Regions from separate parts of the Pseudoalteromonas rubra genome, predicted to be linked through region 1. Evidence: predicted binding sites of a transcription regulator. Region 1 holds the regulator's gene; each other region holds the start of a gene.

Evidence for each region. The regulator ArgR, encoded in region 1, controls arginine synthesis, uptake and breakdown. The targets are predictions, from matches to a motif close to ANTGAATANNTATTCANT.
Region 2: AT705_RS07620 (OadG family protein) is a predicted target of ArgR. The motif match lies at 2,850-2,867, and genes of this name have one in related genera.
Region 3: gltB (glutamate synthase large subunit) is a predicted target of ArgR. The motif match lies at 3,647-3,664, and genes of this name have one in related genera.
Region 4: argC (N-acetyl-gamma-glutamyl-phosphate reductase) is a predicted target of ArgR. The motif match lies at 2,099-2,116, and genes of this name have one in related genera.

Annotation. Positions count from the first base shown of each region.
Region 1 covers NZ_CP013611.1:3,641,654-3,647,258, reverse strand. The annotation lists gene AT705_RS15820 (5-formyltetrahydrofolate cyclo-ligase) at 1-123, shown strand, start outside; gene rpiA (ribose-5-phosphate isomerase RpiA) at 278-931, shown strand; gene serA (phosphoglycerate dehydrogenase) at 944-2,173, shown strand; gene mdh (malate dehydrogenase) at 2,254-3,186, opposite strand; gene argR (transcriptional regulator ArgR) at 3,459-3,926, shown strand; gene AT705_RS15795 (Dyp-type peroxidase) at 3,933-4,847, opposite strand; gene AT705_RS15790 (ABC transporter ATP-binding protein) at 5,176-5,605, opposite strand, start outside.
Region 2 covers NZ_CP013611.1:1,723,179-1,728,783, forward strand. The annotation lists gene AT705_RS07610 (sodium ion-translocating decarboxylase subunit beta) at 1-715, opposite strand, end outside; gene oadA (sodium-extruding oxaloacetate decarboxylase subunit alpha) at 726-2,501, opposite strand; gene AT705_RS07620 (OadG family protein) at 2,517-2,780, opposite strand; gene AT705_RS07625 (YcxB family protein) at 3,210-3,686, shown strand; gene csrA (carbon storage regulator CsrA) at 3,735-3,926, opposite strand; gene AT705_RS07635 (aspartate kinase) at 4,017-5,237, opposite strand; gene alaS (alanine--tRNA ligase) at 5,241-5,605, opposite strand, start outside.
Region 3 covers NZ_CP013611.1:1,299,401-1,305,005, reverse strand. The annotation lists gene AT705_RS05810 (PrkA family serine protein kinase) at 1-1,792, opposite strand, end outside; gene AT705_RS05805 (Fe-Mn family superoxide dismutase) at 2,217-2,798, opposite strand; gene AT705_RS05800 (Grx4 family monothiol glutaredoxin) at 3,072-3,419, shown strand; gene gltB (glutamate synthase large subunit) at 3,945-5,605, shown strand, end outside.
Region 4 covers NZ_CP013611.1:3,312,171-3,317,775, forward strand. The annotation lists gene AT705_RS14430 (hypothetical protein) at 1-469, opposite strand, end outside; gene argE (acetylornithine deacetylase) at 869-2,041, opposite strand; gene argC (N-acetyl-gamma-glutamyl-phosphate reductase) at 2,215-3,225, shown strand; gene argB (acetylglutamate kinase) at 3,229-4,011, shown strand; gene AT705_RS14450 (ornithine carbamoyltransferase) at 4,020-4,940, shown strand; gene AT705_RS14455 (argininosuccinate synthase) at 4,972-5,605, shown strand, end outside.

The DNA.
Region 1 (5,605 bases):
TGGCAACAGCCTAAATTGATTGGTCTGGCTCATGAATGTCAGAAAGTTTCAGCACTACCAACCGAAGCCTGGGATGTGCCTTTACCAACCATAATCACGCCACAGCACTGCTATCAGTGGTGACATATACGGTAATGCGTGCAATCACGCGTTACCACTAAAAATAAGCCTGGAGTATCTGATCATAATTTCCGTCATTGATGGCATATGACATATTTTTTTTGTGCTTTGAGCGTATAATTGCGAACCAATAATTAACTAATACAGTGATCGCGTTATGACTCAAGATGAAATGAAAAAAGCAGCTGCCTGGGCGGCATTACAATATGTAGAAGCTGGTACAGTTGTCGGTGTAGGTACAGGTTCCACCGTTAACCACTTTATAGACGCACTGGGGAGTGTTAAAGACACCATCAAAGGGGCCGTTTCAAGTTCAGAAGCCTCTACAGAAAAGCTCAAAGCACTGGGTATCGACGTGTTCGAACTCAACGACGTCTCTGAATTGGATATTTATGTGGATGGCGCAGATGAAATTAATGCCCTCAATCAGATGATCAAAGGTGGTGGTGCAGCTCTGACACGCGAAAAGATTGTCGCTGCGGTTGCCCGCAAGTTTGTCTGTATCGTCGACAACACCAAGCACGTAGACGTACTGGGACAGTTCCCTTTGCCAGTAGAAGTGATCCCGATGGCGCGCAGCTACGTTGCCCGCGAACTACTTAAGCTCGGTGGCGATCCCGTCTATCGCCAGGGTGTGGTCACAGATAACGGCAATGTGATTTTGGATGTCCATGGGCTTTCCATCACACAAGCTGCTGAACTAGAAGAGAAAATAAATCAAATCGTCGGTGTTGTCACCAATGGCCTGTTTGCTCAGCGCGGTGCCAACATCGTCATCACTGGTACCCCAGAGGGGCCACAAATTAAGTAACAGGAATGAGTCATGAGTAAGGTATCCCTGTCTAAGGACAAAATTCGCATTTTATTGTTGGAAGGCGTACATCAGAGCGCCGTTGAAACGCTCAAACGCAACGGTTATAGCAATATCGAGTACGTGAAGACATCGCTGCCTGAAAATGAACTGATTGAGCGGATCAAGAATGTCCACTTTGTGGGGATCCGCTCACGCACTCACCTTAATGAGACGGTGCTGGAAGCAGCTGAAAAGCTGGTCGCGATTGGCTGCTTTTGTATTGGCACTAATCAGGTCGATCTAAGCGCAGCCAAAAAGCGTGGCATTGCCGTCTTTAATGCCCCATTTTCAAATACTCGTTCAGTGGCGGAACTGGTTCTGGGTGAGATATTACTTCTATTACGTGGCATTCCAAAACGCAACGCCATGGCACACCGAGGTGAATGGTACAAGTCGGCTATCGGCTCTTTTGAAGCCCGCGGAAAAACGCTGGGGATCATAGGATATGGTCACATAGGTACTCAGTTGGGGATCATGGCTGAGAATATCGGCATGAAGGTCGAATTTTATGACATTGAAGATAAACTGACGTTAGGTAATGCACAACAGGTGCAGAGCTTAACTCAGCTACTTCAACGTGCCGATGTAGTTAGCCTGCATGTCCCTGAAACGCCACAAACTAAAAACCTGATTGGCATGGCCGAGCTGGAAGTGATGAAGCAAGGCGCAATTTTGATCAATGCATCTCGCGGCACAGTGGTAGACATCGATGCTCTGGCCGAAGCACTCAGCGCCGGTAAACTGTCTGGTGCTGCTATCGACGTATTCCCGGTCGAGCCCAAGTCTAATGATGAAGAGTTTATCTCTCCACTGCGTCAATTTGACAACGTGATCTTAACGCCGCATGTCGGTGGCTCTACTCAGGAAGCACAGGAAAACATTGGTATTGAAGTCGCGGGTAAACTCACTAAGTACTCAGACAATGGCTCTACCGTCACCGCAGTCAACTTCCCGGAAGTGTCACTGCCTGAGCTATCAAACCGCAGTCGTCTGCTCCATGTGCATGAGAACCGCCCTGGCGTCCTGACACAAATTAACCAGGCGTTTGCACAACATGGCATCAACATTGCTGCGCAATATCTGCAAACGGATGACAGCATTGGCTACGTGGTCATCGATGTTGACAGCGACCACTCTGAAGTGGCATTAAAAGAGCTAAGCGCTGTAGAAGGTACTATCCGCGCCCGGATCCTGCACTAATAAACTGCAACTACCGCAGACACAAAAAAGCCTGTCACAAGACAGGCTTTTTTAGTATTTATTGCACTGCAATGTGGCAATTATGCCATGAAATCAACACCTTCTTTGATGTCTTTTTCAAGAGTCGCAAGCATGTCGTCTTTTGCTTGTTGCTCAAACGCGCTCAGCTCGCCGTAAGGAAGTAGCTCTTCTACGCCATTTTTACCAAGACGAACTGGTTGTGCGAAGAAAGTCGCATCGCCAGTGTTGCCTTCAACGTAAGCGTATTCAACCACGTTCTCATCTTGCAGACCTTTAACCAGTGAGAAGCAGAAACGCGCTGCCGCTGCGCCCATAGACAGAGTTGCAGAGCCGCCACCCGCCTTCGCTTCAACCACTTCAGTACCCGCATTCTGGATACGTTTAGTCAGCGCAGCGACTTCTTCATCAGAGAACTCAACACCCTCAACCTGAGAAAGCAGAGGCAAGATAGTTGTACCTGAGTGACCACCGATCACAGGTACTTTAACGTCGTTTACGTTCAGGCCTTTCAGCTCAGCGATGAAAGTCTCTGCACGGATCACGTCCAGTGTTGTTACACCGAAAACGCGAGCTGGATCGTAAGTACCCGCTTTTTTGAATACTTCAGCAACGATTGGCACAGTGCCATTCACAGGGTTAGTGATCACACCAACCAGGGCTTTAGGACAGTTTTTAACGATGCCTTCAGACAGAGTCTTGATGATGCCCGCGTTTACATTGAACAGATCAGCACGATCCATACCTGGCTTACGTGGCATACCTGCAGGGATCAATACGATGTCTGCATCAACCAGCGCTGCATCCAGGTCGTCTTTACCAAAACCAGCGACTTTTACCGCTGTTGGGATGTGAGACAGATCAACCGCTACGCCAGGTACTACTGGCGCTACGTCGTATAGCGCAAGCTCAGAACCAGCAGGCAAACCGTTTTTAAGCAAAAGAGACAATGCTTGACCGATACCGCCAGCGGCACCTAATACAGCAACTTTCATTGGAATTCTCCATAATTTGAAGGTGGAATTAAATGTGCTGTAAAGATAATGAAAAGCGCCGCCAAAAACAAATTTATACGCGCAATTTTCGTCTTTTTTTCGACTATAGTTGTAAAGTTCGCGACAAATTCTGCTACTAATGGTTTACGCATGCCATGCGTTTCTAATAAAGATAATCTTCACCGCTTGAAGAATCTTCTTGTCCTGAAATTTGGGTAACAGACTGGTTTTGTGTAAAATCCTAACAGTCGAGTCACAAAGAAGTATTGAATATGCAGCCGCAGGAAAAACAAGAAGCCCTCGTTAAAGCCTTTAAGGCCCTGTTAAAAGAAGAAAATTTTGGTTCTCAAGGTGAAATCGTCGATGCCCTAAAAGATCAGGGGTTTGACAATATCAGCCAAAGTAAAGTCTCTCGTATGCTTAGTAAGTTCGGTGCCGTCCGGACCCGTAATGCCAAACAGGAAATGGTATATTGTTTGCCTGCTGAGATGGGTGTACCAACAGCAAAAAGCCCGTTACGTCAGCTGGTCATTGACATAGTGCACAACGAGATGATGATCATCATACGCACCAGCCCGGGCGCCGCTCAGCTGATTGCGCGCTTACTGGATTCTTTAGGATCTGCGGATGGTGTGTTAGGGACCATCGCCGGTGATGACACCATTTTTATTGCCCCCGCCAAAGTGTCTGAGATCGACGCGACACTGGAACGGGTCAAAACGCTGTTTGATAACGTCTGATAGCGATTACGACTGCGCCATTTGTTGCAAGAACTGCAGCGATGGCGCAAAAAATGCAGCCCCCATATCGCCTTGTGAATAGTCCAGTAACGGATCATAATCCCCATCACCAGACAAGCCAAAGCGACTATGTAACAGCTGCTCAAACGCATTACCTTTCGCAGCGCAACTGAGCCACAGGCTCCCCTGCTCATAAACATCCCCATAGGGCATACTCTGATTCAACAACAAAGGCTTTCCTTCGTTGTCTTTAATCTCATTGAGGCGAGCGTGATTGTAGGGCGGTGCATCGTCAATCAACTCGTTGTCCAGCCGGGTGCGCCCCATCAGTTGTTCCTGATCTAACAAAGGTAACGCCTGCCAGCGTGCCAGGTCGAACTGAGTCCGCAGAATATGGATATAACTGCCCTGATCATCCAGCCCCCCAGAGTTGCTGACTAAGGCCACCTGACGTTTAAAACGACCATGAGGTATATCGGCGCCATAAACAAATCCATTGAAGTCACGTCCATCGAGAAAACGAAAAGCGCGTACCTGTGCAACCAGTTCAACGCACCCGGACAGCATGTGCAACACACTCTGGGCAAACAGATGATTCACATCTTCCCGATCTGAGCGGATCACATAAAGCAAATCAAAAGGCTGGCTGTGGCACAAATGCTCACTGCTTTTTATCAGAGGAAAACCTTTCAATTGAGGGGGAATGAACTCGGGATAAATATGTGGCCAATATTGCGCCCCCACAGCCACAAAGCTGCTGAGCATGGCCTCTGAAAAGCGGTCGCTGAGTTCGTCCTGTAGTCTGCCTGCCTGACTGAGTGCCGAGCGCACGACCTCATCCTGACCATCCAGTACATTAAAAAATAAGTGCAAACCATGCAGGTTTGCCTCAGCACATACCCCTGATTGTGCTTGCGCCATCACCCCATCCTATCATTATATCAACACGCGAAAATCTGACATAATATCAATCCGCATAGTTAAGTAGCTCGTCTTGAGACGGAAAAACCTCGGTGATAACCAGGCAAAAAATTGTCATTATTGCTCTGAATGAGAAATTTTTTACATAGTCCGCGGCTGATTTAACCCCTCATAGTGGTTGTGTATAAGTGCTGATTGCTATGTTCGCCAACCATACTGAACCTGAACGGTGCGGTTGTATCCGTAGCTTCTTGGCCACTTCCTTTCACCGCCCAACCCTTCGCACTTACCTAAATTGCTATAAGCTAATGTAACGAATTGTTATGCATTAAGAAAAGAAGTTTATCGCATGGGGCTTAATTTTCAAACTTACCGGCCGGCTCAGATCCAGCGGTTTATCTGACGGCATAGCGACCTCCAGCATCTGACCTTCCAGCTCGATGGCATATAAATACTCGGTGCCGACAAAGCGGTGTTGCGCCACATCAACTTGTCCCTGCTCGGTATTAAACAACTCAATATGGCTAGGCCTCAGGTAAATCTGCCCCTCCCGGGCCGGGCTCTCAATATCAATCAGAGACTCTACCGAACCAAACGCGGTTTCGACCTGCGCACCGTTGTGACGCTGTGCCGAAACGTATGCTCCCTGCCCTAAAAACTCAGCAACCTGGCGACTGCTCGGATGCTGAAAGAGTTCTTTAGGTGTGCCCAACTGGGCGATCTGCCCCTGGTGCATGATGGCAAGCCGATCGGCAAAA
Region 2 (5,605 bases), 1.9 Mb from region 1:
TGCCCAGACAAAACATCCCAACCAGCGGTGTTGCGGCCGGCAGGAATAATAAGGTCAGGGTCAACACGCCAAGTGGGAACAAGATTTTCTCCTGCTTAGAAACCGCTCTCAGCTGGGGCATAGCAATATTACGCTCTTCCTCTGTGGTCAGTAACCGCATGATCGGAGGCTGAATGATCGGTACCAGCGCCATGTAAGAGTATGCTGCAACGGCAATGGCACCCAGCAGCTCTGGTGAAAGCCTTGATGCCAGGAAGATAGCAGTTGGCCCATCTGCTCCCCCGATAATGGCAATCGCTGAGGCATCTTGCAGAGTAAATTCAAAACCTGGGACGTAGTTAAGTAATATAGCGCCAAACAGGGTAGCGAAAATACCAAACTGTGCAGCGGCACCCAGCAGCAGCATTCTGGGGTTCGCGATCAGTGCACTAAAATCCGTTAGCGCCCCGACCCCCATGAAGATCAAGAGCGGGAAAATACCACTGTCGATCCCGATGTAGTAAACGTAGTATAACAAGCCACCCGGATCTGCCAGGCCCGCAACCGGAATATTGGTCAGGATTGCGCCAAAGCCAATCGGGACCAACAGGAGTGGCTCAAATCGCTTTGCTATTGCCAGGTAAAGCAAACCACAGCCGACGGCAATCATAGCCAATGCAGGTAAGGTCATATTGGCCAGCCCAGTGGCTGACCATAGATTCAATAGTCCATCCATACCCTGTCTCCTATGCCAGCGCTACAATGGCATCACCAGCCGATACTGAATCACCCTCGTTGACCAAGATATCAGCGATTTTACCGCTATGCGTAGCACGCACTTCGGTCTCCATTTTCATCGCTTCCATGATCAATACCAGATCGCCCTGCTCGACTACATCACCCTGTCGGGCATGCAGTTTAAAAATATTACCTGCCAGCGGTGCATTCAGCGTTTCACCGCTGCTGATCGAGGCCGACTGGGGCATTAGCTCGCTGTCCTTAACCTCAACTTCTTTGAGTTCTCCGCCAGGTGCAACCACCACGTTATATACCTTACCTTCCACTTGCACACTGTAACGTTCTTGTTGAGGTTTACTCACCTGAGCGGGCACAGGGGCAGGTTGAGTCGGCTGAACCAACTCGGGTTTAGGTTCAAATGCCGCCGGGTTGTCACGATTTTGCAGGAATTTAAGACCAACTTGTGGGAACAAGGCATAAGTCAGCACATCATCAATCACCGCTTCACTCAGCGCAATATCCAGGCTTTTTGCTTTTTCAACTAAGTCACGCTCAAGCTCAGCTAACTCAGGCTCAATCAAATCAGCAGGGCGACAAGTGATAGCTTGTGCGCCGTCCAACACACGCTGTTGCAGCGCAGCCTCAACCGGCGCTGGTGTTTTACCATATTCACCTTTAAGTACACCCGCCGTTTCTTTGGTGATGGACTTGTAGCGCTCTCCGGTCAACACATTCAGTACAGCCTGAGTACCAACAATCTGAGAGGTTGGTGTCACCAATGGCAAATAACCCAGATCCTGGCGTACAGATGGGATCTCCTTGAGTACCTCATCTAAACGGTCATCAGCCCCTTGCTCTTTGAGCTGATTTTCCATATTGGTCAACATACCACCTGGTACTTGTGCCGATAAAATACGACCATCTACACCTTTAAGACTGCCCTCAAAGGCCGCATACTTTTTACGGACATCGCGGAAATAAGCCGCTATCTCCTCAAGCTGCAATAAATCCAGCCCGGTGTCTCGCTCAGTCCCCTCCACAATCGACACTAAGGTTTCAGTGGCACTGTGACCATAAGTCATGCTCATTGAAGAAATCGCGGTATCCAGCATATCAATGCCCGCATCAACCGCTTTTTGGTAGGTCGCTGTGCTCAAACCCGTCGTAGCGTGGCATTGCATGGCAATCGGCACAGACACCGTGTTCTTCAGTTCGCGGATCAGAACTTCTGCGTCATAAGGTTTCAGTAGCCCTGCCATGTCTTTGATACAGATTGAATGACATCCCATTTGCTCAAGTTGTTTCGCCTGTGCTAACCACATCTCCAGGGTATGTACCGGACTTACCGTATACGAGATAGTGCCCTGTGCATGTGCACCAACCTTAATCGCAGCACGAATAGCCGTTTCCAGGTTACGTACATCATTCATCGCATCGAAGATACGGAACACGTCAACACCGTTGTGATGGGCACGCTCAACAAACTTTTCAACAACATCGTCAGCGTAATGACGATAGCCCAGCAGGTTTTGTCCCCTCAACAGCATCTGCTGCTTGGTGTTTGGCATCGCTTCTTTCAAAGCGCGGATCCTATACCAGGGATCTTCGCCCAGGTAACGAATACAGGCATCAAAAGTCGCCCCACCCCAGGATTCGACTGACCAATAACCAACCTGATCCAATTGCTCAGCAATGGGCAACATATCTTCCAGGCGCATACGTGTGGCCAGTAACGACTGATGTGCGTCGCGTAGTACCAATTCTGTAAGTTTGAGCTGTGACATAAGTGACCCCTTGAATTATTTTTCTGATTGGAAGTGCTGATTACGGTATTGCGAAATCGCTGCGCTAATCGCGGCCAGATGCTCGCCTGGTATTTTTCCGGCGTCTGAAGCCTGCGATCTGGTTGCCCTTGAGCTGGGCTGTGTTTGCGCTTCTTTTGGCGCGGCAAATTTAGATAGCCCCTTCACCGCAACAATCAAAATAGACAAAAATACAAACACCCCGACCATTCCGGTCAGCATTAAGCTGGCTGCCTGAGCCAGTAAGGCGGTTATGTCCATCTCTGCTCTCCCCTTGTTGTTAACATTTTTTTGCGTGGCATCATGCAGATACAATAGATAGCCACAATTTATAGATAATTATGCAACCATCATAACAAACCCGACTGCTTTGTAAACCAGCGTGTAAATTGGTATTACCAATAAGAATTAATACTAGATTTCAAACTGTTACGATAATCCAAATGAAAATTTAATGAAAACAGCCAAATAAATATGAAAAATAGTCAAGATACTTAGCGGAAATAGGCAGGTGGCATAAAAAATATTCACCCACAGACTTCCCCTCAACAGAAACATACAATTGGTATGACCAAAAGTAGTTTTTTAGGACATGTTAACAAACACCTTTGGCAGCGATCTGCCGTTTACGTAAAGTCTGCGCAAGCTACCCAATTCAGGGTATAATGGGGAAATGAAATAACTGGAGTTATGTGCGTGTTTCACTGCGAGTTTACACTGGATAAAGATTACTTCCGTGAGTGTTTTGATCAATCTTTGCCTTACAGCAATGTCAGTAAGCCTAAGTATGCCCTGGTGGCATTTTTATTTGTTTTAGGCTGTGTTTCCATCTATGGCCTGGACAACGCCTACCTAGGCAACTTTTTGATTTTACTTGCCGTTTTGGAGTGTATTGCGCATTACTATCGACGCCCCTGGTGGGTAGCTAGGCAAATGGTGACGCGGGCCAGTGGTAGCAAGATAACACTACAAATTGACGCGCAGGGGATCACGGCAACCAATCCTTATAAATCGTATCAGATCCTCTGGTCAGAGGTGAATAAGGTAGCAGAAACCCAGCTGGGTGTAGTGCTGGTGCGCGCGGGTACAAACCAGTACATCTCTAAAAAAGCCCTCTCCGCAGAAGCCTTAGAGTTTATTTTGAGCAAAAAAAATAGCCACGACTGAGTGGCTACCTTTTCGAATTCTACCGGGCTGTTGTCCGGGAATCAGGTATTACATATTACCCGTAGTCGGGTTAGACTTTTCAGCCTGAATACGCATGTAGATCTCTTCACGGTGTACAGAAACATCTTTAGGGGCGTTAACGCCAATACGAACTTGATTTCCTTTAACACCTAATACGGTTACAGTTACTTCATCACCTATCATTAGAGTTTCGCCTACACGGCGAGTTAGAATTAGCATTCTCTTGCTCCTGTTATTCCAAAATTTAAAAGATTCCGCGTCTTGGTCATTTTAATGAAAAGTTTCCGTAAAAGTAAGCAAAATTATTGCCTAAACGTCACTTTCCAGTTTAAAAGCGTCATGCAGAGCACGTACAGCCAACTCAAGGTATCGCTCATCGATTAATACTGAAATCTTTATTTCCGAGGTTGCAACTAACAGAGGTGAAATATTCTCTGCTGCCAGCGCCGAAAAGAATGTGCCGACGTTCGCAGAGTGCGACTTTAAACCCACCCCTACCGCTGAGATTTTTACAACCGCTGTGTTACTAACGATTTCAACTGCGCCAAACGTGTGCTGATGCGTCCTGAGCAAATCCAGCGCCTGCAGATGATCATTGCTGTGCACAGTTAAAGCATAGTCTATTTTGCCAGTATGTTGATTCATTTGACTGATCATGTCGACTTCTATCGCATATTCACCAAAAAGTGACAAGATTTTAGCCAGGGTTGTGGGGCTGTCAGATGCTTGTTTAACTATCAACAGACATTCATCTTTTTGATGCGCAATCCCCGATACCACTTTCTTATTCATGGGGCTTTCCTCGTAAGTAATCAAGGTCCCGGCATCTGGTTTAAAGGTAGATAAAACACGTAATGGTAAGGTATAACGTCCAGCCGCTTCGACAGAGCGGATCTGCAACACTTTGGCGCCCAGGCTTGCAAGCTCCAACATTTCCTCGAACGTAACCCGGGCCATGCGGCGCGCTTTTGGTTCGATACGGGGATCACAGGTATAAACACCGTCTACATCGGTGTAAATCTGGCACTCGTCAGCCCCCAACGCGGCAGCAATTTCAACGGCGCTGGTGTCCGTCCCGCCTCGTCCTAAAGTAGTGATATTACCCTCAAGATCACGGCCCTGAAAGCCGGCAATGATACTGATATGGTGCTGTTGCAGCTCTTGACGTAAACGTGAAGTATCTATATCAACAATGCGGGCACGACCAAACATATTGTCAGTAACAATACCGGCTTGATCGGCCAGTAAGCTGATGGCGGAATGGCCCCGTTTAATGATGGCCATTGCCAATAATGCGATAGATACCTGCTCACCGGTGGTCAGCAGCACATCGAGCTCTCTGGGGCTAGGTTGCGCGTCTATCTGTGTGGCCAGATTAATCAGACGATTAGTTTCACCTGACATAGCGGACAACACAACCACCACCTGATGGCCAGCTTGTCGGGTCTTAACCACCAGGTCAGCGACAGCTTCGATGCGCTCAATCGAGCCGACCGAAGTGCCACCAAACTTTTGAACAATCAGTGCCACGTGTTACTGAGTTTTCTCAGCCAGCCACGCTGAAACACTGGCCAATGCGGCGTCCAGATTTTGTGGTTCTGAACCGCCAGCCTGGGCCATATCAGGACGGCCACCGCCCTTACCACCTACTTGTGCAGCCATATGGTTCACCAGTTCACCGGCTTTCACACGACCAACCAAGTCTTTAGTGACACCAGCAATCAGGCTGACTTTGTCACCATTTGCTACACCCAGAGCGATAACCCCTGAACCCATCTTGTTCTTCAGGTCATCGACCATACCACGCAACGCTTTGGACTCTGTACCGGCTACATTCGCAATCAACACTTTAATGCCATTGATGTCTGTCGCAGACTCGAGTAATGACGCACCAGCAG
Region 3 (5,605 bases), 2.2 Mb from region 1:
TGAATGAGATAACCGGTAGCAGCTCTTCTGTGTTTGAGAACATTTTTTTCTCGATCACCGTCCTGAGTTTTTCGTAACTGGTCCAGACAGGGTTCGCGCCATTATGGTGAGCGCGGGCTCTCAAGACAAAGTTGACGATCTCATTACGAAAATCTTTGGGGTTTGAAATACCAGCTGGCTTTTCAATTTTCTCAAGCTCAGCATTGAGCGCCGCTCTGTCGAATAGCTGGCCAGTATCCGGGTCGCGGTATTCTTGATCCTGTATCCAAAAATCAGCATACGTAACATAACGGTCGAAAATATTTTGTCCGTACTCTGAGTATGATTCGAGGTATGCTGTTTGTAGCTCTTTACCAATAAACTCGACGTATTGCGGGATCAAGTAGCCTTTCAGGTGGCTGAGGTATCGCTCCTGAACTTCGGCACTAAACTGCTCACGTTCAATCTGCTGTTCCAGTACATAGAATAAGTGTACAGGGTTTGCAGCAACCTCTGCATGGTCAAAGTTAAATACGCGAGACAATATCTTGAATGCAAAGCGCGTAGACAGGCCAGTCATACCTTCGTCGACTCCGGCGTAGTCTCGATACTCCTGATAAGACTTCGCTTTTGGATCTGTGTCTTTGAGGCTCTCACCGTCATAAACACGCATCTTAGAGTAGATACTGGAATTTTCAGGCTCATTGATACGCGACAGAGTCGAAAACTTAGCCAAGGTTTCAAGCGTACCTGGTGCACAAGGTGCAGTTTTAAGTTCGCTGTTTTCAATGAGCTTTTTGTAAATCTTAACTTCTTCTGAAACACGCAAGCAGTACGGCACTTTAACGATAAAGACCCGATCCAGAAACGCTTCATTGTTTTTATTATTTTTGAATGATTGCCATTCGGACTCGTTGGAGTGCGCCAATATGATCCCGTTAAAGGGCAGAGCAGAGATACCCTCTGTGCCGTTATAATTACCTTCCTGCGTCGCGGTGAGCAATGGATGTAGCACTTTAATGGGGGCTTTAAACATTTCCACAAATTCCATTAAGCCCTGATTCGCTAAACACAGTGCGCCTGAATAAGAGTATGCATCCGGATCATTTTGAGCGTAATGCTCCAATTTCCGAATATCGACTTTACCAACCAATGCGGAAATGTCCTGATTGTTTTCATCGCCAGGTTCAGTTTTCGCGATGGCTGTCTGGTCTAAGATAGAGGGATAGCGTTTTACCACTCTAAATTTAGAAATGTCGCCGTTAAATTCATGCAATCTCTTGGTCGCCCAGGGGGACATCACGGTGCGTAAATAACGACTGTTAATGCCGTACTCTTTGTTGAGTAACTCACCGTCTTCGAGCGGATTAAACAAGCTCAACGGGTGGTCGTTGACCGGAGAGCCTTTAATTGCATAAATGGGCACCTGTTGCATCAGGTATTTGAGCTTCTCGGCAATCGAAGACTTACCCCCACCGACCGGGCCGAGTAAGTAAAGTACTTGCTTGTACTCTTCCAGGCCTTGTGCGGCGTGTTTTAGGTAAGAAACGATCTGTTCAATGGCGTCTTCCATGCCATAAAACTCATGGAAAGCTGGGTAGCGCGCGATCACGCGATTTGAGAACAGGCGGCTGAGCCGCGCATCTGTCGAAGTATCAACCATTTCAGGTTCACCAATTGCCATTAGCAGGCGCTCAGGGGCGCTCGCATATGCAGCTTTATCTTCTTTACATATTTCCAAATATTCCGCAATCGTGAACTCTTCTTCTTGGGACGCTTCGTATCTGGACTGGTAGTGCTCAAATATACTCATAATGAACTCCAATAACCTGTTGATGATGCGGTCTCTTAATGCAAGGCTACTTAAAGCTTAGTCGGGTTATTTAAAAATTGCCTAAAAATTCCAGTAATTTAATGTCTATTCAGCTCAATGCATTAGTGCGGAATGTGGGTGCCAATTGACTTTAAGGAGCTTTTACTTACAGATTTCATATAAATGGTCTAATTAGGATAGTAAGGCAGGTATCTTTGTGCCGATTGGCCGGGTTGAAGATGTTTGTCAGTCCCTGATTTGGTGTCAGCAGCTTATAACGGAAATGGCCTATGCGGATTAGATCGCAGGTGATGGAATTGAAGTATTATTTATTGGGATAACGGGGCGGTGATAAGTGATGGCAATCAGATATAAAGGGCAACAAAAAAGGCGCTAAAACGCGCCTTTTTGCGTTATCTCAGAATTAAGCAAGGTTTGCGTTTGCGAAATCCCAGTTAACCAGTGCCCAGAAACCTTTCAGGTAGTCTGGACGAACGTTACGGTAGTCAATGTAGTAAGCGTGTTCCCACAGGTCTACAGTGATGATTGGCGTTACGCCTGCTTCTGTTAACGGAGTCGCTGCGTTAGATGTATTAACGATATCCAAAGAACCGTCAGCAAGTTGTACCAACCAAGTCCAGCTAGAACCGAAGTTGTTAACAGCTTTATCATTGAATGCTTCCTGGAATGCTGCGAAAGAGCCCCACTTTGCATTGATAAGCTCAGCGACTTTACCAGTAGGCTCACCACCTGCATTTGGTGCAAGGCTGTGCCAGTAGAAAGTGTGGTTCCAGATCTGTGCCGCGTTGTTGAATACACCACCTTCTGAGTTACATACGATTTCTTCTAAAGATTTGTTCTCAAGGTCTGTGCCCTGGATAAGGCCGTTCAGTTTTACAACGTACGTGTTGTGGTGTTTACCGTGGTGGAACTCAAGCGTTTCCTGAGAAATATGCGGCTCAAGCGCGTTGATAGCATACGGAAGTGACGGTAGTTCAAAAGCCATGTTAATCTCCATTTCGTTGTTTAATTGTCAAAGCAAATAAAAGCAATATCTTTCTTAGCTTACATTTCTATACGATTTGACGGCATATAGTGATACTATAATTCCTGAGTATTTTACTCAAGTTTTGGCAAACAGCAATGGCAATAGCCAAGACTTGTAAAATGAATGGCTCAGATTGCATTTATTTTGTACGGGCAGAGTAACGGCTGACAGGCAGTGCCCGACAAAGCGGGTGCGGTTATGAGTTATGCTATCGTCATTTTGAGGTAAATAATGGAAACCATTGAAAAGATTAAACAGCAAATCGCAGAGAATCCGATCATTCTATATATGAAAGGGTCACCTAAGTTACCTAACTGCGGTTTTTCTTCGCAGGCATCTCAGGCGCTGATGGCGTGTGGTGAACAGTTTGCTTACGTCGATATTTTGCTTAACCCGGACATTCGTGCTGAGCTGCCTCATTATGCCAACTGGCCGACTTTTCCGCAGCTGTGGGTTGAGGGGGAGCTTATCGGTGGGTGTGACATCATTATCGAGATGTTCCAAAAAGGCGAATTGCAGCCATTGATTGCTGAAACTGCCGCTAAGTACAAAGAAGACGACGCTGAAAAAGCCGAGTGAGTCTGATTTAACTCATAGTGGGGCATGTGACTGTTGGTTGCATGCCCCTTTTTTGTTTCTTTTCCCTCCTTTCTGATCTTGGTCCGCATCAGCTTATTTGTGCTTTTATCATTGATATCTTTTCTCTTGTTTCACGGTGTACTTTAAGTTTTGCAACACTCAGTTTACGCATGCGTCAAGCGCGCGTCCTGTACAAATCAAGGGGTTGCCAAATTCACAAGATGAATAGTGAATATTTATTCATTATAATGGTTGGGTTACGTTAACGTAAACTTCCCCTTTTTTGTGCGGTTTGTCCTATTTTTTTGATTTGATACCGGTGTCATTTTGTGGTTCTCTACCTTTATTCAATATATTTTTATATGAGAAGAAGTGGTTTGAGTACCTTTTAATGAGAAATATTCATGTATGTGAATAACTATTCTTTATTGTATTGACTCGAATACTAATCAAGGCTAGCTTTGATTATCTGCCAGTAGTTCGTCTGAAATTACCGGCTGGCAGTTGTAGCAAGGGGAGGAGTCCATGTTATATGACTCGGCATTAGAAAAAGAAAACTGTGGTTTTGGCTTGATTGCACACACGCAAGGTCAGGCGAGCCATAAGCTGATCCGTACGGCAATTACTGGCCTAGATAGAATGCAGCACCGTGGGGGCATAGCTGCGGATGGAAAAACTGGAGATGGATGTGGCTTGCTGCTGCAAAAGCCTGATAGTTTTTTCAGAGCAATCGCGGCTGAAAATGACTGGCATCTGGGGAAAAACTATGCCGTGGGTATGGTGTTTCTTAACCAGGATACGTCGTTTGCCAGGCAAGCACGTGACATCATCAACGAAGAATTAGAAAAAGAAACTTTAACGCTCGTAGGGTGGCGGACAGTACCGACAGATCCAGGCATGTTAGGTCCTATTGCCACCGAGCAATTACCTCAGTTTGAACAGGTGTTTGTGTCTGCACCGGAAGGGTGGCGACCAAAAGACCTGGAGCGCCGACTGTATATTGCGCGACGACGTATTGAAAAGCGCCTGGAAGCAGATCCGGACTTTTATATAGCGAGTCTGTCAGGCCTTGTCACTATATACAAAGGCCTGATGATGCCGGTCGATCTGCCAAACTTTTATCTGGACTTGGCAGACATCCGTATGACAAGCGCTATCTGTGTATTTCACCAGCGCTTTTCAACTAACACGCAACCGCGTTGGCCGTTAGCGCAGCCATTCCGGTATCTGGCGCACAATGGCGAAATAAATACCATTACCGGCAACCGTCAGTGGGCAAAAGCGCGGGCTTATAAGTTTGCTTCGCCGTTGTTGCCAGACTTGCAAAATGCTGCGCCGTTTGTCAATGAAAGCGGTTCAGACTCTTCCAGCCTGGATAACATGCTCGAATTATTTCTGGCTGGTGGCATGGATATCTTTCGCGCGATGCGTATGTTGGTGCCGCCTGCCTGGCAAAAAAACCGTGCTATGGATGATGAGCTCAGAGCATTTTACGACTTTAACTCAATGCACATGGAGCCGTGGGATGGCCCAGCAGGTATCGTGATGTCTGATGGTCGTTTTGCGGCGTGCAATCTGGACAGAAATGGCCTGCGACCTGCGCGGTATGTGATAACGCAAGATGGTTTTATTACTTTGGCTTCTGAAGTCGGAATTTGGGATTACGAGCCCGATGAAGTCATTGAGAAAGGCCGTGTTGGACCAGGTGAATTGTTGGTGGTGGACACACTGCATGGCAAGATCTGGCAATCCGACGAAATCGACGAAGATCTTAAAGCCAGACACCCATATAAAACTTGGCTAGAGCAAAACGTGAAGCGGCTGACACCATTTGAAGCCCTGGCTGAGGCGGATGCGGGTCAGAGGGATTTTGATGACGATACCTTGCTGACTTATCAAAAGTTGTTTGCGTACAGCAACGAAGAAATTGAGCAAGTGATCCGGGTGATGGGCCAAAATGGTCAGGAAGCAACAGGGTCTATGGGAGATGACACGCCATTCGCTGTGTTGTCGGAAGGGATCCGTTCGCTCTACGACTACTTTAGACAAAAATTCGCACAGGTTACCAATCCACCAATTGACCCGTTACGTGAAAACCACGTGATGTCACTGGCGACCTGTATTGGTCGTGAGCAGAATGTGTTTAACGAAACCACCGGGCATGCTAAACGGCTCCAGTTTGATTC
Region 4 (5,605 bases), 330 kb from region 1:
TTGCTGTGTCTCCGGGGAAGGCCCAGGTACCATATCCAGGCTGTTTAGCACCCATAGGGTGACTGCCCAGTGCATTCCAGACCAGGCCCTGAATATAGGCATTGCTTGAGATCACATAGTCTTCAACGGGTTGTTTATCGGCGCTGAAATCGTCGACCCCATAGAGGGCATTCCAATCAGCTGGCAGCTGATACCAGATGGAGAGGTACCACATTTTGATAATGTTTCTGGCAACGGGCCCGAGTTTGGCGCTATTCCAGATCTGGTCGTAAAAGCGTGCCTGACTGGCATCATTGTCGAGTGCACCAATCTGCTCTGCCTGAGCGTAAAGTGCCTCAATGACGTCCTGGCGGACCCATTTACTGAGTGTCTGACAGTAAACAGAGCCGACGCCTGTGCCTTGTAACTCGACTTCTTCGTAGCCAGTTAGTGCGGCACTGAGGCGATAAAAGTCGCTCAGTCTGTACATAAGTTTGCCCCTGATAGTGTAGTGAGAAAAATCTGCGAGCGGCACGCATCAGAGGAAGGAGACAAACATAACTGGCAGCCATATGCCAGCCGAGACGAACACGGCTAAACACATAGCAGATGCTAGCTGGATTGTGATGATAAGAGAGTAGATTGCACATCTTTTGCCCCCTTCCTTGTCAGTAGACCAATACTGCGGTGTCCTGTGCTGACAGTCGATGGCCCCGAACGGCCGGGGTGAGCCGCTGCTATAAAGCAAACGGCACACCTTTACAGGTAAAAGTCTGTCGAGATACGATTGACGGGTTGTATCTCGACAGGCTGATACCGACTATGTATTACATCTGTTCAGGTATAGTCGTTGAGGAGGCGTCTTTCAATTACATGTTATTACACTGCGCTATGCTGAACAGGTAAAACACTGCTGCTTGATCAGCTCAGTCAGGATCTGCTGACTGGGTTTGATTTTTTCCATCGCGAGATATTCATCTGGCTGATGTGCTTGAGCAATGGAGCCCGGCCCCATAACAATGGTTTCGCATCCAAGCTGCTGTAAGAACGGCGCTTCCGTACAATAGTTCACGGCAACGGCCTGTTGACCTGAAATTTTTTCAGCCAGTTTCACCAGTGCGCAATCCCGGGTGCCATGAAACGCGGGAATGGGATCATGCAAGTCTATGACTGATACGCTGTCTGGATAGCGCTTATTGATGGGCGCAACAGCCTGCATTAACAAGGCCTGTAGCTCGGTAATGCTGAGTCCGGGCAGTGGACGCAGGTCGATATGTAGCTCGCAACAGCCGCAAATGCGGTTGGCATTGTCACCCCCATGAATATGACCTAAATTCAAGGTCGGGTAGGGAATGATGAAATCAGAGAGTGAATATTTATTCTTTAAATCTTCTTTTAACTGTAACAGATTAGCAATTACTTGCTGCATGACTTCAATGGCATTGAGACCACGATCCGGGTCGGAACTATGACCAGAGCGGCCAGTGATCCGAATGGCTGAAGACATGTGTCCTTTGTGCGTATAAACCGGCACCATATCGGTTGGTTCGCCAATGATACAGCGTGCTGGTTTTAGGTTGCCGTGGCGTGCGATTTCTTGTGCACCTGCCATGGTGATCTCTTCATCTGCAGTTGCCAGGATCATCACCGGGGCACTTTGTTGTGCTTCTTGCAACTCCTCTAGTGCTTTCAACACAAAAGCAAAAAAGCCCTTCATATCAATGCTGCCTAAGCCATATAAGCGGTTGTCTTTTTCACTAAGCTGGAAAGGATCAAAATTCCAGCGACTGTCGTCAAAGGGCACGGTATCTGTGTGTCCGGCCAGCATCAGCCCCCCAGTTTGCTCCGCCAAACCGGGTGGACACTTGCGGGCGAGTAGATTGAATTTACCGGGAGCGCTGTGTAGCTCGGTGATTTCGGTGCTAAAGCCCAGTTGTTCACACCAGTGTGCAAGCAGTTCAATGACTGCGCGGTTACTTTGATTGAGGCTGGGATCGAGCGCACTGACAGAGGGGCGGGCGATGAGCTCGCTGTACATGGTTCTAAAGTCGGGTAGTGGCATTTATTTATCCTAAAATATTTATTCAAACCTGTTGCATAAAAATCTATATGTATGTAAGGTGAATATCAATTCATTTTTTTAGCATAAATATAGAGGGTGCAACAATGCGACGATAACATCATCAATAGCAGATTTACATGGTCTTTGTGTTTACTAATTTATAAGAGTTATCGATGTTTAACGTAGCAATTGTTGGCGCCAGCGGATATAGCGGCGCAGAGTTGGCCAGTTTGGTGGCCCGTCATCCGGGTTTGCACCTCAGTGGCTGTTATGTGTCCGCACAGAGTTTAGATAAAGGGAAGTATCTGAGTGAGTTATATCCTGAACATACAGGTTTACTTGATGTCTCCCTGCTCCCTTTGACGGATGAGACGTTTGCAGGCATAGCCGACAGTGATGTCGACTATGTCTGCCTTTGTACCGATCACAAGGTGAGCGTTGAGCTTGCCCAGACTTTCCTGGCCATGGGTAAAAAGGTCTTCGACCTCTCCGGGGCTTATCGACTTAAAAGCAGCGCTGATTACGAACAGTATTATGGCTTTAGCCACCCTTATTCGCAGTGGCTCGATAAAGCACAATATGGTCTGGTGGAGTGGTACGGTGACGCTTTGAGCGAGGCACAGCTGGTGGCGGTGCCCGGCTGTTATCCAACCGCTGCATTGAATGCGCTGAAACCCCTCAAACAGGCAGACTTACTGAGCGATGACACCATCATCATTAATGCGGTGTCAGGCGTCACGGGGGCCGGGCGTAAAGCCAGCCTCACAACACATTTTTGTGAAGTTTCGTTGACGCCTTATGGGTTGTTTAATCACAGACATACGCCTGAAATCGAGCGCTACCTTGCGCATCCGGTGTTGTTTACACCCCACCTGGGAAACTTCCCCCGTGGGATCCTCGAAACCATTTATGTTTCGCTTAAACCGGGAGTATCTGACCATCAGGTGGCTCAGGCTTATCAGGTGCTGGCAGACGAGCCACTGATCCGGCTTAAGGGTGCTGCACTGCCTTCAATTAAAGGCGTGGCAAACCGGGCTTTTGTCGATATTGGCTGGCAGCAACAGGGGCAGCAACTGATTGTCACAGTGGCCATTGATAATTTATTGAAAGGTGCGGCAGGACAGGCGCTGCAATGTATGAATCTGGCCAGTCAGTATCCGCATGAACAAGGGTTGATGGGGTAATTCATGACAAATAAAAAAACCTGGGTGATCAAACTCGGTGGTGCTGTGCTGAATTCAGATCACGCCGCGCATGATTTGTTTATTGCGCTTAAATCACTGGCTCAGCAAGGTCGTCCAGATAACTTTGTGGTGGTACATGGCGGTGGGGCGCTAGTGGATAGCTGGCTCAGTGATGCCGGGTTTGCGACCGCTAAACATCAGGGGCTGCGGATCAGCCCTAAAGAGCAGATGCCATACATAGTCGGTGCACTAGCTGGGTGCGCAAACAAACAGTTGATGGCACAGGCAATTACTGCGGGTCTGATGCCGGTTGGGATCAGTTTATACGAAGCTGGCCTGCTGACTACGCAGAAACTCAAGGCGCTGGGGCAGGTTGGCACCTGTGAAGCAGCTCACGAAAGCCTGGTCCCTGAACTACTCGCAGCAGGAAGAATTCCCTTAATCAGCTCGATTGGCATTGGTGCAGACGGCGCGTTGTTTAATGTCAATGCGGATGAAGCAGCGGCAGCGCTGGCACATCAGCTCGGTGGTGAGCTGATTTTTATGACGGATGTTGAAGCTGTGCTGGACGGCGCAGGTCAGCCATTAGCGCAACTCAATAGTGACCAGATTGAACAACTAATAGCACAGAAGGTGATTGTGGGCGGGATGGAGGTCAAAGTTAAGACCAGTCTTCACGCTGCCCGACATTTACGACGTGGGGTGTATATCTCAAGCTGGCAGAAGCCAGATAACCTGCTTGCCCTGATTGAGGGGCAGCACGTCGGAACCCATATTCTACCGTAGGAAGCCTTATGTCGAGTCACTTTATTACTGGTCTGGAGTTTGATAAAAGCCAGATCCTGAAACTGCTTGCGCTTGCAAGTGACATCAAACAACAACCGCAGGAATTTGCCCACGCACTGGCGGGTAAATCTGTGGTCACGCTATTTGAAAAACCCAGCCTCAGAACCCGTTTGTCATTTGATATTGGGATCAACAAACTCGGAGGGCACGCGGTTTATTTGGATCAGCAAAACGGTGCCATGGGCAGCCGTGAATCGGTGCAGGATTTTGCATTGAATATCGCCACCTGGGCAGATGCGTTGGTCGCTCGGGTTTCTTCACACCACACTTTAGAGGTGCTGGCTGAATATTCTGATATTCCGGTGGTGAACAGTCTCTGTGATTTATATCACCCTTGTCAGGCGTTGGCTGACTTTTTGACGTTGCAGGAGGTATTTGGTGATGTCAGTCAGATCAAATTGGCTTACCTGGGCGAAGGCAATAATGTCTGTCAGTCTTTATTGTTGCTGGCCGCGACTCTGGGGGCCGACTTTGTTGCGGTTTGTCCTAAAGGACATTCTCCTGATGCCCAGATTGTTAAGCAGGCAGAGCAAATTGCGGCCGTAAACGGCGCATCAGTGCTGATCAGCGATCGTATCGAAGCCGCAGCAGGTGCCAATGCTTTGTACACAGATACCTGGGTATCTATGGGTAGTGACACCTCACTGGAGCAGGCGAAAGCGACTTTTATGCCGTATCAGCTCAATCAAACATTGTTCGACCAGACCGGGGCTAGCACGGTACTACACTGTCAGCCTGCTCATCGTGGTTATGAGATCACATCTGAGGTGATGGACGGGCCTAAAGCACGGATCCTGCAACAGGCCGAAAACCGTATGCACGCACAAAACGCCCTGTTACTCGCGCTCATGAACAAACAGATCGTCTGAACCAATCGAATTAAGTATTAAGGTAAATATTATGAAAAACATTAAAAAAGTAGTGCTGGCTTACTCCGGTGGTTTGGATACTTCAGCAATTGTGCCTTGGTTAAAAGAAAACTATGGCTGTGAAGTGGTCGCGTTTGTGGCCGATGTGGGCCAGGGTGACGAGGAGCTTCAGGGCGTAGAAGAGAAAGCCCTGGCATCGGGCGCCAGCGAGTGTCATATCGTTGATCTGAAAGCTGAACTGGTCAGCGAGTATATTTATCCGACTTTGCAAAGTGGTGCGGTGTACGAAGGCACCTATTTACTGGGCACTTCGATGGCTCGACCTATCATTGCTAAGGCGCAGGTAGAAATTGCCCGTAAAGTGGGCGCAGATGCACTGTCTCATGGCTGCACAGGTAAAGGCAATGATCAGGTGCGGTTTGAGTCCTGCTTTGCTGCGCTGGCACCCGATCTGGCAGTGATCGCACCATGGCGTGAGTGGTCTTTGTCTAGTCGTGAATCTTTGCTGGATTATCTGGCTGAACGCAACATACCGTGTGCAGCTTCAGCAACCAAAATTTACAGCCGTGATGCCAATGCCTGGCATATTTCTCATGAGGGCGGCGAACTGGAAGACCCCTGGAATCAACCGAGCGATCAGGTCTGGACCTGGACGGCTTCGCCTG